3 regions of the Arthrobacter sp. CAN_A212 genome follow, and region 2 is predicted to be linked to each of the others. Evidence: riboswitches for the same ligand, from Rfam matches in the RefSeq annotation. Region 2 holds a riboswitch; each other region holds the start of a gene.

Region 1 (3,270 bases), on a different contig from region 2:
GACGCCGTCGCGACCGCCCCGATGCCACCCTCCAGCGACGCGATCCGCTCCTCGAAGGCCGCGACCGTGGGGTTGCCGATCCGTGAGTAGATGTTGCCGTACTTTTGCAGCGCAAAGAGGTTTGCGGCGTCGGCCGTGTCCTTGAACACGAACGATGTCGTCTGGTAGATGGGGACGGCCCGGGCACCATGTGCCGAGTCGGGGGTGCCCCCTGCATGGAGTGCACGCGTACGGAATCCGAAGCTGCGGTCAGCCATTAGACACCTGCCTTAATGTTCTCGTGAGTGACGTCGTTGACGATGAAATCCAGGCCCTCTTTGCGGGCGAGGTCCGCTTCAAGTTCGCGGACGATGGGGAGGACGTCTTGGCCGAAGGCTTCGACTTCCTCCTGGAAGTGGAGGTAGCAGGTCAGCATCAGGTTGACGCCGATCTTCTTGTACTCGACGATCCGCTCGGCAATCTGCTCGGGCGTGCCGATCAGCTGGGTCTTGAAACCGTCGTTGTACTGGATCAGGTCCTCAAAGGAGGAATCTGCCCACATGCCCTTGCCGTCCTTGGTGGAGGCACCGGCTTCCTGGACGGCGCCACGGAACCCCTCGACCGCTGGCTTGTGTGCCTTGGCCACAATCTCGCGGAGGGTTTCGCGGGCTTCCTTCTCGGTGTCGCGGGCAATCACGAACCCGTTGAGTCCGAACCGTGGCTTGCGCCCGGCCTCGGCGGCGGAGGCCTGCACGCCGGCGATGTTCTCCTTGAACCCCTCAAGGTCCTTGCCGTTGGAGAAGTACCAGTCGGCCACCCGGCCAGCGGTGGCCTGTGCCGCGGTGGAGTTCCCACCGAAGAAGACCTCCGGGTGCGGCCGCCCGGGCACGTCAACGGGTGGTGGGTTGAGGGTGAAGTCGGTGATGTTGTAGTACTTGCCGGACTGGGAGAAGTTCTGCTCTGTCCAGAGGCCGCGGAGGATTCTGATGAATTCCTCGGTGCGGACGTAGCGTTCGTCGTGCTCCAACCAGGGGAGGCCGAAGCCCGTAAACTCGCTCTTCAACCAGCCCGAGACAATGTTCACGGCCGCCCGGCCCTGCGAGATGTGATCAGCGGTGATGATGAACTTCGCGAGGACACCGGGCTGCCACATGCCGGGGTGGACGGCGGCAATCACCTTCAGCTTCTCGGTCGCGCCGAGCAGGGCCAGCGAGAACGCCGTCGCCTCGTGCTGCTTGTCTGCCCCGTAGCTTGCCGCATACCGGGTTTGCGAGAGGGCGTACTCGAACCCAGCGTTCTCCGCGATGCGGGCCAGCTTCTTGTTGTACTCAAAGTCCCAGCCGGTGCGCTGCTCAATAGTGGAGACCACCAGGCCGCCGCTCACATTGGGAACCCAGTACGCAAACTTCAGGGGTTGGGAAAGGTCAATAGCCATATTTGTCCTCCATCGTGCCTGGCATTAGCACCCTAATGTCACTGCCGTGGGCAGTGGCCAGGGTTGCTGCGGTGTCAATGAGCCAGATCTCTCAACCGCTCGGGATGGTCCCCACCAGTGTGACAGCACGATCGCGGTGCACCAACATTGTTGCTCTCCGTTGCAGTGGTTGGCGGAGTGGCGACCTCACAGCTGGCGGCGGACGCCCGCCTCCCGGGCTATCCCTTCGACCTGCTCGCCCATGTCGTCGGCCAGCGGCTTGGTCCCCGATCCGCGGCGCAGCAGCGGGACATGGAACGGCCCGCCTGCTTCCTCCGTTTCGAAGCCGATCGCTGCGTAGATCGCCAGGGCGCCGAGCGCGAACCCAAAGATCCCGGCGGCGGTCTCCCAGCCATCCGCACCCGTCAGGTGGGCGACGCCGGTGAAAGCGAACCGCAGCGCGGAACCAGCGAGCACGGCGGCGGCCACCAGCTTGCCCTTCGCGCCCAGGATCGGTGCCAGCATAGCTACCGCCGCGGTAATCAGGAGCACCCCGAGCGCGGAAATCGATGCGCCCCCCGGGGTGACCAGCATCGCCACCGCGATCAGCGCCCAGGTACCGGCAACCATGGCCATCCCTGTCCCGGCAATCGGATCACGGGCGCCGAAGCCAATGACGGAGGAGAACAGTTGCAGCGGTACCGTGAGCACCAGGATCCCCAGCGCAACGATCTGTTCCTCTTGAGCCGGAATGATCCCCAGTTGCAGCGCGCTGACGCCGATGGTCGCCACTGCCAGCGCCATGAACGCCAGCGGGAGGGGTGTTCCGGTGGGCCGAAGCACGATCCGGGTAATTGCCAGCCGTTCCTCGCGCCGCTTCTGTTCATCCTTGTCAATGCTCATGGCACAACCCGATCACACGCGCGTAACAACCGACAAACGCTGCGTCGGGGCGGCCCGATGCCCGGGAAGGGTGAGCAACCTGGACCGGATGGGTCAACCTGGACATCCGTGAGGGACATGGTGATCACCGATGTCCAGGTTGCTCACCGGAAGGAGGTGCGGGTCACCGGACCGGGCGCGCGGCGAGCACTGCCGCGATGCCGGGCACGCACCCCTCGTTCTGGAGCGACGTGGTGTCGCCGAGCGCCGTGTTCTCGAACAGCTGGGTCAGGAGCCGCCGCATGATCTTCCCGGACCGGGTCTTCGGCACGTCGTCGACGACGACGACGGCGGTCGGTTTCGCGATCGGCCCGATCACTGCGGCGACATGGTTCCGCAGCACCCGGTCCACGTCCTCCCCGACGGCGGGACCGGTGCCCTCCGAGGGTGACAGGACCACGAACGCGGCGATTGCGTGACCGGTCCGCGGATCAGCAACAGGGCAGACACCGGCCTCGACCACCCAGGGGTGGGCCACGAGGGCCGATTCGATCTCGATGGTCGAGAGCCGGTGCCCTGACACGTTGAGCACGTCGTCCACCCGCCCGAGGATCCAGGTGTCGCCGTCGTCGTCGTACCTCGCGCCGTCCCCGGCGAGGAACCAGCCCTGCGCAGCGAACTTCCGCCAGTAGGAATCGAGGTAGCGCTGGGGGTCGCCCCACACGGTGCGGGCCATCGCCGGTCCGGTCCGGTCCACGACGATCAGGCCTTGTTCGCCGACGGGCACGGGGTGGCCGGCGTCGTCGACAATCCGGGTGCTGACACCGGGCAGCGCACGTGTTGCGCAGCCAGGCTTGAACGAGGGGTCGGTCGGTCGGGGGGAAAGGATGGTCGCGCCGGTCTCGGACTGCCACCAGGTGTCCACCACAGGTGCGGTGCCCGCCCCGAGGTGTTCCCTGAACCAGCGCCACGCCTCGGGGTTGGTGGCCTCGCCG
Region 2 (3,270 bases):
GCTGTTCCTGCTCACGGAGCCCGGCAAATCGGCGTTCAGGACGCTGGGGTTCACCTTCAGTCGGCCCCGGGTCGACTTCGGGCTCGGTTTCGGCCTGGCCGTCCTGATCGGGGCGGGCACGCTGGGCGTGTACGCGGGCGGCAGGGCGCTGGGTATCACGACGGCGATCGAACCGGCGGCGCTCGACGCGTACTGGTGGACGGTGCCGGTGCTCATGCTGTCGGCACTGCGCCATGCGGTTGTCGAGGAGGTGATCGTGGTGGGGTATCTGTTCCACCGGCTGCGCCAGCTCGGATGGTCGACGCCGGTGATCATCGTCAGCAGCGCCCTGCTGCGCGGCAGCTACCACCTGTACCAGGGGTTCGGGCCGTTTATCGGCAACTTCATCATGGGGCTGATCTTCGGGTACGCCTACACCCGCACCAAACGGGTGATGCCGCTGGTAATTGCCCACGCGCTGCTGGACATTGCGGGTTTCGTTGGCTTTGCCCTCTTCGGGTCGGCGATCGGTATCGGCGACTAGGGGAACCCGACCCGCCCCGGCCCGGTGGGCCGGGGCCGTAATTTGGTGAGCGGGGACGGGCTAGATTTCAACCAGGCCGCTGGCAGCCTCGAAGGTCACCGACATCACGCCGGGAGTGCCGTTCGGGGCCACCCAGCGCACCGCGACACCATCCAGCGGATCGGTGGCGGGGGTCCCCAGCCATTCGGCGATCCGATCGGGTGACCCGGCGATGGTCAACGAGTCGAGCCGGACCGACGATGGGCGGGCATGCGAGGGGTGCAGCGCCTCGGTCCCGTCATCCCACCTCAACATGTAGGGAACCTGGGGGTCGGCGATCAAACCCTTGATGCCGATCTGCTGCCACGTCAGTTCCTGTCCGTCCGGGAACTTGCGGTTTCCGGGAACCGCGCTGCGGCCGAGCCGCTCCTCAAACGGGGCCAGGTCGTCGACCGCGACGCACCACCCCATCCAGCCTCCACCGGCTTCGGAGCGCGCACGGACCGCCTGGCCGAAGGGCGCCTTGTCTGACGCGGGGTGGTTGAGTACCTCGACCACCTCAAGGTATTGGCCATTCAGCAAAGGGAAAATCATGTTCCGCGTGCCGAAGCGGGGGTGCACACCGCCCTTGACCGGTTCGATGCCCAGGGCAGTGGAAATCCTCCCCGCTGTCGCTACGAGGCCGTCGGGTTCACAAGCATATGAGACATGGTCCAAGCGCATGGCCCTAGTTTTGCACTTTGTGATGCGTGTCTCGACTTAGGGTCGCCTAACCTCTTGATGGGCCCCGCTGTCGCGGTAGATTGCGTTCACATATTTGCACCGGGACGGCTTCTTCGGGTTATCTAGAAGCAGGTCACGAGTGCCAGCACGGAGCGGATTACCGTTCCACCAGAGCCCCGGCTTGCTGGACGGCAACCCTCCTTCGCGGCGGGGTGCCCCGGGTGACGACCAGGCGGTGGGCAAGGTGTCCGGCGCAAGCGCGGACTTCGAGGCGGGCGGTTTCAGTGACAACTCTTCACACGACCCAACAGGGCAGCACCATGCATTCGCGCCGGGACGGGACAGTGCAGACCCGCAACCTGGGCTCCTTCACCTGCGAGACCGGGGGATACCTCCCCGAACTCACCCTCGCCTACGAAACCTGGGGCACCCTCAACGAGGATGCCTCCAACGCGGTCCTGATCCAGCACGCGCTGACGGGCAGCTCCCATGTTGCCCGGGGCGATTCGGACGAGGACGGCTGGTGGGACCAACTGGTCGGCCCTGGCAAGACTATCGATACCACCAGGTACTTCGCCGTGTCGATCAACATGCTCGGCGGGTGCTACGGGTCCACCGGCCCCGCCAGCCTCGATCCCGACGGCGTCCCCTGGGGATCGCGGTTCCCGTTCCTGACGGTGCGGGATTCCGTGCGGGCCGAAGCGCTGCTGGCGGATGCACTGGGAATCGGGACCTGGCATTCGGTGCTTGGGGGGTCCCTGGGTGGGGCCAGGGCCCTCGAGTGGGCACTGATGTATCCGGATCGGGTGGAACGATGCGCAGTCATCGCGTGCACGGCGTCGAGCTCCGCGGAACAGATCGCCTTCGGCCAGGCCCAGCTCGCTGCCATCCGCCTGGACCCCGGGTTCGCCGGCGGCGACTACTACCCCGGCAGCGGGCCCACCGCGGGGCTGGGGCTGGCGCGACGGATCGCCCACATCACCTACCGGTCCGAACCCGAGCTTGAGTACCGGTTCGGCCGGGCACCCCAGAGTCCGGAGGTCCCCTTCGGCTCCACCGATCCGGCGGCCCGTGGCCGCTACCAGGTGGAGAGCTACCTTGATCATCAGGCTGACAAACTGGTGGACCGCTTCGACGCCAACAGCTATGTTGCCTTGACCGAAGCCCTGATGGGTCACGACGCGGCTCGCGATCGTGGCTCGCTGCACGCAGCGGTGCAGTTGGCGCGGGCGCAGTTCTTCATCGCCGCGGTGGACTCGGACCGGCTTTACTATCCCAGCCAGTCCCAGCTCCTGGCGGACGCGCTGCCCGGAGAGGTACCCGTGCACCTGATCACCTCACCGATCGGTCACGACGCGTTCCTCACCGAGGTCAGCCAGCTCCACGACAGGCTGCGGGACGCCTTCTACTCCTAGCCGCCCGCGCCCGGCGGCATACCCGGACCAAAGATGGGCGCGGCATCCGGACGCTTCGCCAGTATGCCGTCACCGGCCGACTGGCGGCGGAGCCGGCGCAACACCCAGGGAACGAAGTACACCTTCGCCCAGACGAGGTCCTCTGTACGGGCTGCACGCCAGCTCTTGTGGGGCAGGGGCTGCGGTTTCAGTGGAGTCAGGGAATGCGGCACGGCGAGGGTCTCCAGCACCATCATCGCGATCGTGTGGTGGCCCAGAGGAGAGAAATGCAGGCGGTCCCCGTCCCACATCTGCATGTCGACCAGTTGGCGCAACGCCCACAGGTCGGCGATCAACGCGTCGTGGCGCGCCGCGATGATCCGCAGGTTTTCATTGAAGATGGCGGTCCGGGATCTGAAGTTCCCCAGGACCGACTCGCGCGCGTCCGGTCCGGTGAACAGTACTACCGTCGCATGGTCGGCGCTGAGTTGTTCGACGGCGCTGTCCAGTTGTTCGGCGAGCCGGTCGGGATCGCCGCCCGGACGGATCAGGTCGTTGCCGCCCGCCGAAATGGTGATCAGGTCCGGCCGCAACGCCAGCGCGGGCTCCACCTGCTGATCGACAATCTGGTGCAGGAGCCGCCCGCGGACC
Region 3 (3,270 bases), on a different contig from region 2:
AGGAGAAGGTGACGATCCGACCCGCATGCCGCTCGCGCAGCACGGCGACCTCGTCGGGTGACGGGATGCCCCTGACAACCGTGGAGACGAACCGTTGCGACGAGGCCTGACGCGGGTTGGAGAAGACGTCGAAAACGTCACCTTGCTCGACGATCCGGCCACCGTCCATCACCGCCACCTTGGTGGCGAGGGTCTGGATGACGTCCATCTCGTGGGTAATCACCACGATGGTGATCCCCAGCTCCTCGTTGACCCGGCGCAGCAGGCGCAACACCTCGTGGGTGGTCTCGGGGTCCAGCGCCGAGGTGGCCTCATCGGCCAGGAGAATCTTCGGTGACGTGGCCAGCGCGCGGGCAATCCCGACGCGCTGCTTCTGCCCACCGGAGAGCTGCTCAGGGTAGTTCGACGCCTTGTCGGCCAGCCCCACAAAGTCGAGGAGCTCGGTGACGCGCGCCTGGATTTCCTCCCGGCTCTTCCCTGCGACGCGGAGCGGGTACGCAACGTTGTTCCAGACCGTCTTGGCGTTGAAGAGGTTGAATTGCTGGAAGATCATGCCAATGTCGAGGCGCAGCTTGCGTAGTTGGCGGTCGGGCACGTTGGTGACCTGGTGTCCGTCGACGACGATCGTGCCGCTCGTCGCCTTCTCCAGCGCGTTGATCAGCCGGACCAGGGTGCTTTTACCGGCACCCGAGTACCCGATGATCCCGTAGATCTCGCCGGCCTCAATGTCGAGGCTGACGTTGTCGATAGCGTGCACAGGGTCGCCACCGCGCCGCCCCGGAGGGAAGCTTTTCGTGACGTCCTGCAAAGAGATGAGGGGCATGGTGTTCCTTGCTGGAAGAGCCCTGCGGCCAGCCGGGATCGCCGGCCGGCCGCAGGAGTTGGCGGGGCCTGGCTAGCCCTGGGCGGCGGTGTCTTCCTCGACAGTGTCGAGGGTTGACTGCAGCTCCTCGGGAGTTACCACCAGGAACTCGGCCGTCCCACCGGAGGTCTCCTGGACGGCGTCCTGCACCTCCTGGTTTTCCTGGTAGATGCTCACCAGCTTTTGGTAGGTCTCGTTGGTCTCCTCACCGGCACGGGCGGCGAACACGTTCACGTACGCAACGGCGGCGGGATCCGTCGGATCGTCCTGCGCGATGGCGTCCTCGAAGTTCAGCCCCGCGTCCTGAACGAAGTCGTTGTTGATGATCGCGGCGGCGACGTCGGGCAACGACGTGGGTGTCAGCGAGGCCTCGAGGGTGGTGACGGTGACCTTGGAGGCCTCCTCGTCAATGTCGTCGATGGTCGAGAAGGCACTGCCGCCGCCGTCGAGCACCACCAGTCCAGCGGACTGGAGCACGAGCAGGCCCCTGGCCAGGTTGCTCTCGTCATTGGGGACGGCAACGGTGGAGCCCTCGGGGATTTCGTCGACCGAGCCGTACTGGGTGGAGTACAGACCCAGGGGGTAGATCGCTGTGGACCCGATCGGGGCGAGCTCCGCACCGCTGGAGACGTTGTAGCGCGCCAGGTACACGAGGTGCTGGAACTGGTTGAGGTCCAGTTCGCTTTCGCTCAGGGCGGGGTTGGGCTGGGTGTACTCGGCGAAGTCGATGACCTCAAGGTCAATGCCCTCCTCCGCCGCGGCTTCGGTCAGCAGTCCCCATTCCGGGTCGCTGGCGCCGACGACGCCGAGGCTGATGCTTTCGTTGCCGGAGTCGGAGCCTTCCGACGAACCGCAGGCGACGGTGAGGGCCAGAAAGGGGACCACGGCAAGGGACAGGAGTTTGCGGGAATTCATGGGTTTTCCTTTGAACGGTTTACTTGGGGAAAGGATCAGCAGGGCAGGCGAAATCGGCCGGAAGCTCTGCTGGATCGGCACTAAGAAAAGAAATGTGAAGGTGCTGCGGAAACTGCAGCGACAATCGGGCGGGATTCCTCGGGTGTTACATACTGGCTCGCTTCGAGATCGCGGGCGGTATCACCGAGACCCTTGCGGGGACTCTCCTGGATACGCCGTACTTGCCATCCGGGGACTTGTTCCGGTGGCCGAATCTTCACCTGAAGCACCCCACTACGGGAGAGGGTTGCTGTTCAACCGGCCAGGGAGCCATTGGTTGAACTCTTGATTCTGAGTTCACGCTAAAGCAGATAATTCGCAGGGTCAAAAAATGGTCTCGAAGGATCGTCACAAATGACCCGGCGGAGAACTGCTGGTGAGCCGGTTCCTCGGCATGACCACCCAGCAGGCCCTCATAGCCTGGTCGGTCATCGCGACCTCGTGCCGGTGATCCAGCGGCGCGACTAGCCGGTGAGCTGCTCCCGGGACATAATCTGGTTGTCCGGACGCGGAACGAACCAGGGTTCCAGATCTACCGCGGTCATGGGCCGCGTGTAGAAGTAGCCTTGCGCCAGATCGCAGCCAAGTCCCAACAGGGCTTCCAACTGGCCGGCCGTTTCGACGCCCTCGGCCACCGCAGACATGTTCGTTGCGTGGGCGAGCTGGATGCAGGAGGTCACGATCGCGTGGTCCTTAGTATCGGAGGTAAGGCCCGCGATGAATGACCGGTCAATCTTGAGCTCATCGATCGGGAAGCGCCGCAGATAGACCAGGCTGGAGTGGCCGGTCCCGAAGTCATCGATGGACAAGCTGACGCCCAGTGCGCTGAGCGCGTTGAGCGTCCGGAGCGCACTTTCGGGGTCGACTGTCAACGCCGTCTCGGTGATCTCGAGGGTGAGCAGTCCCGCCGCCACGTTGTGACGTTCCAGAGCTGCAGTCACGATGTCCGCCAGATGGGGGTCATTCAACTGAATGGCCGAAATGTTCACTGACATGCGTACCGGTGCCCGGCCGGGTGAGGAACGGTGCCAGGCCGCCTGCTGCGCCACGGCGGCGTTGACGACCCAGGCACCGAGGGGCAGGATCAGCCCTGACTCCTCGGCGAAGTCGATGAAGGATCCCGGGTCCAGCAACCCCCGGTCCGGGTGATCCCACCGGACCAGCGCTTCAAAACCGCTCATCTGCCCGTTGGCCAGGTCGATCTGCGGCTGGAAGAAGAGGAGCAGTTCGCCGTCGTCGATCGCCTGCCGCAGTTCGCCTCGGCGCTTGAGACGACCATCTGTCGGGTCCTTGGTGCTTCCGATTTCCACTTCAAACCGGTTACGCCCCAGCTTCTTCGCCCGGTTCACGGCGGTGGTGGCCCTGCCTAGCACGCCGTCGGTCGTATCGCTGGAAGTAGCCATCGCAAACCCAATGCTGACCGAAAGATCGAGCGTTGACCCGCCCACAATCAT

What was found. Region 2 has a riboswitch for S-adenosylmethionine ahead of metX (homoserine O-acetyltransferase MetX). Riboswitches for the same ligand answer to the same signal wherever they lie in the genome.
Region 1: another riboswitch for S-adenosylmethionine. It lies ahead of sfnG (dimethylsulfone monooxygenase SfnG); the one in region 2 lies ahead of metX (homoserine O-acetyltransferase MetX).
Region 3: another riboswitch for S-adenosylmethionine. It lies ahead of IWX64_RS13555 (MetQ/NlpA family ABC transporter substrate-binding protein); the one in region 2 lies ahead of metX (homoserine O-acetyltransferase MetX).

What each region holds. Positions count from the first base shown of each region.
Region 1 is NZ_JADOUT010000012.1:79,174-82,443, forward strand. It holds gene IWX64_RS10750 (O-acetylhomoserine aminocarboxypropyltransferase/cysteine synthase family protein) at 1-257, opposite strand, end outside; gene sfnG (dimethylsulfone monooxygenase SfnG) at 257-1,414, opposite strand; SAM riboswitch class I at 1,421-1,525, opposite strand; gene IWX64_RS10760 (hypothetical protein) at 1,601-2,296, opposite strand; gene acs (acetate--CoA ligase) at 2,460-3,270, opposite strand, start outside.
Region 2 is NZ_JADOUT010000014.1:53,981-57,250, forward strand. It holds gene IWX64_RS11670 (CPBP family intramembrane glutamic endopeptidase) at 1-523, shown strand, start outside; gene IWX64_RS11675 (VOC family protein) at 584-1,225, opposite strand; SAM riboswitch class IV at 1,357-1,491, shown strand; gene metX (homoserine O-acetyltransferase MetX) at 1,546-2,640, shown strand; gene IWX64_RS11685 (SGNH/GDSL hydrolase family protein) at 2,637-3,270, opposite strand, start outside.
Region 3 is NZ_JADOUT010000019.1:50,593-53,862, reverse strand. It holds gene IWX64_RS13560 (methionine ABC transporter ATP-binding protein) at 1-823, opposite strand, end outside; gene IWX64_RS13555 (MetQ/NlpA family ABC transporter substrate-binding protein) at 896-1,777, opposite strand; SAM riboswitch class IV at 1,990-2,107, opposite strand; gene IWX64_RS13550 (putative bifunctional diguanylate cyclase/phosphodiesterase) at 2,281-3,270, opposite strand, start outside.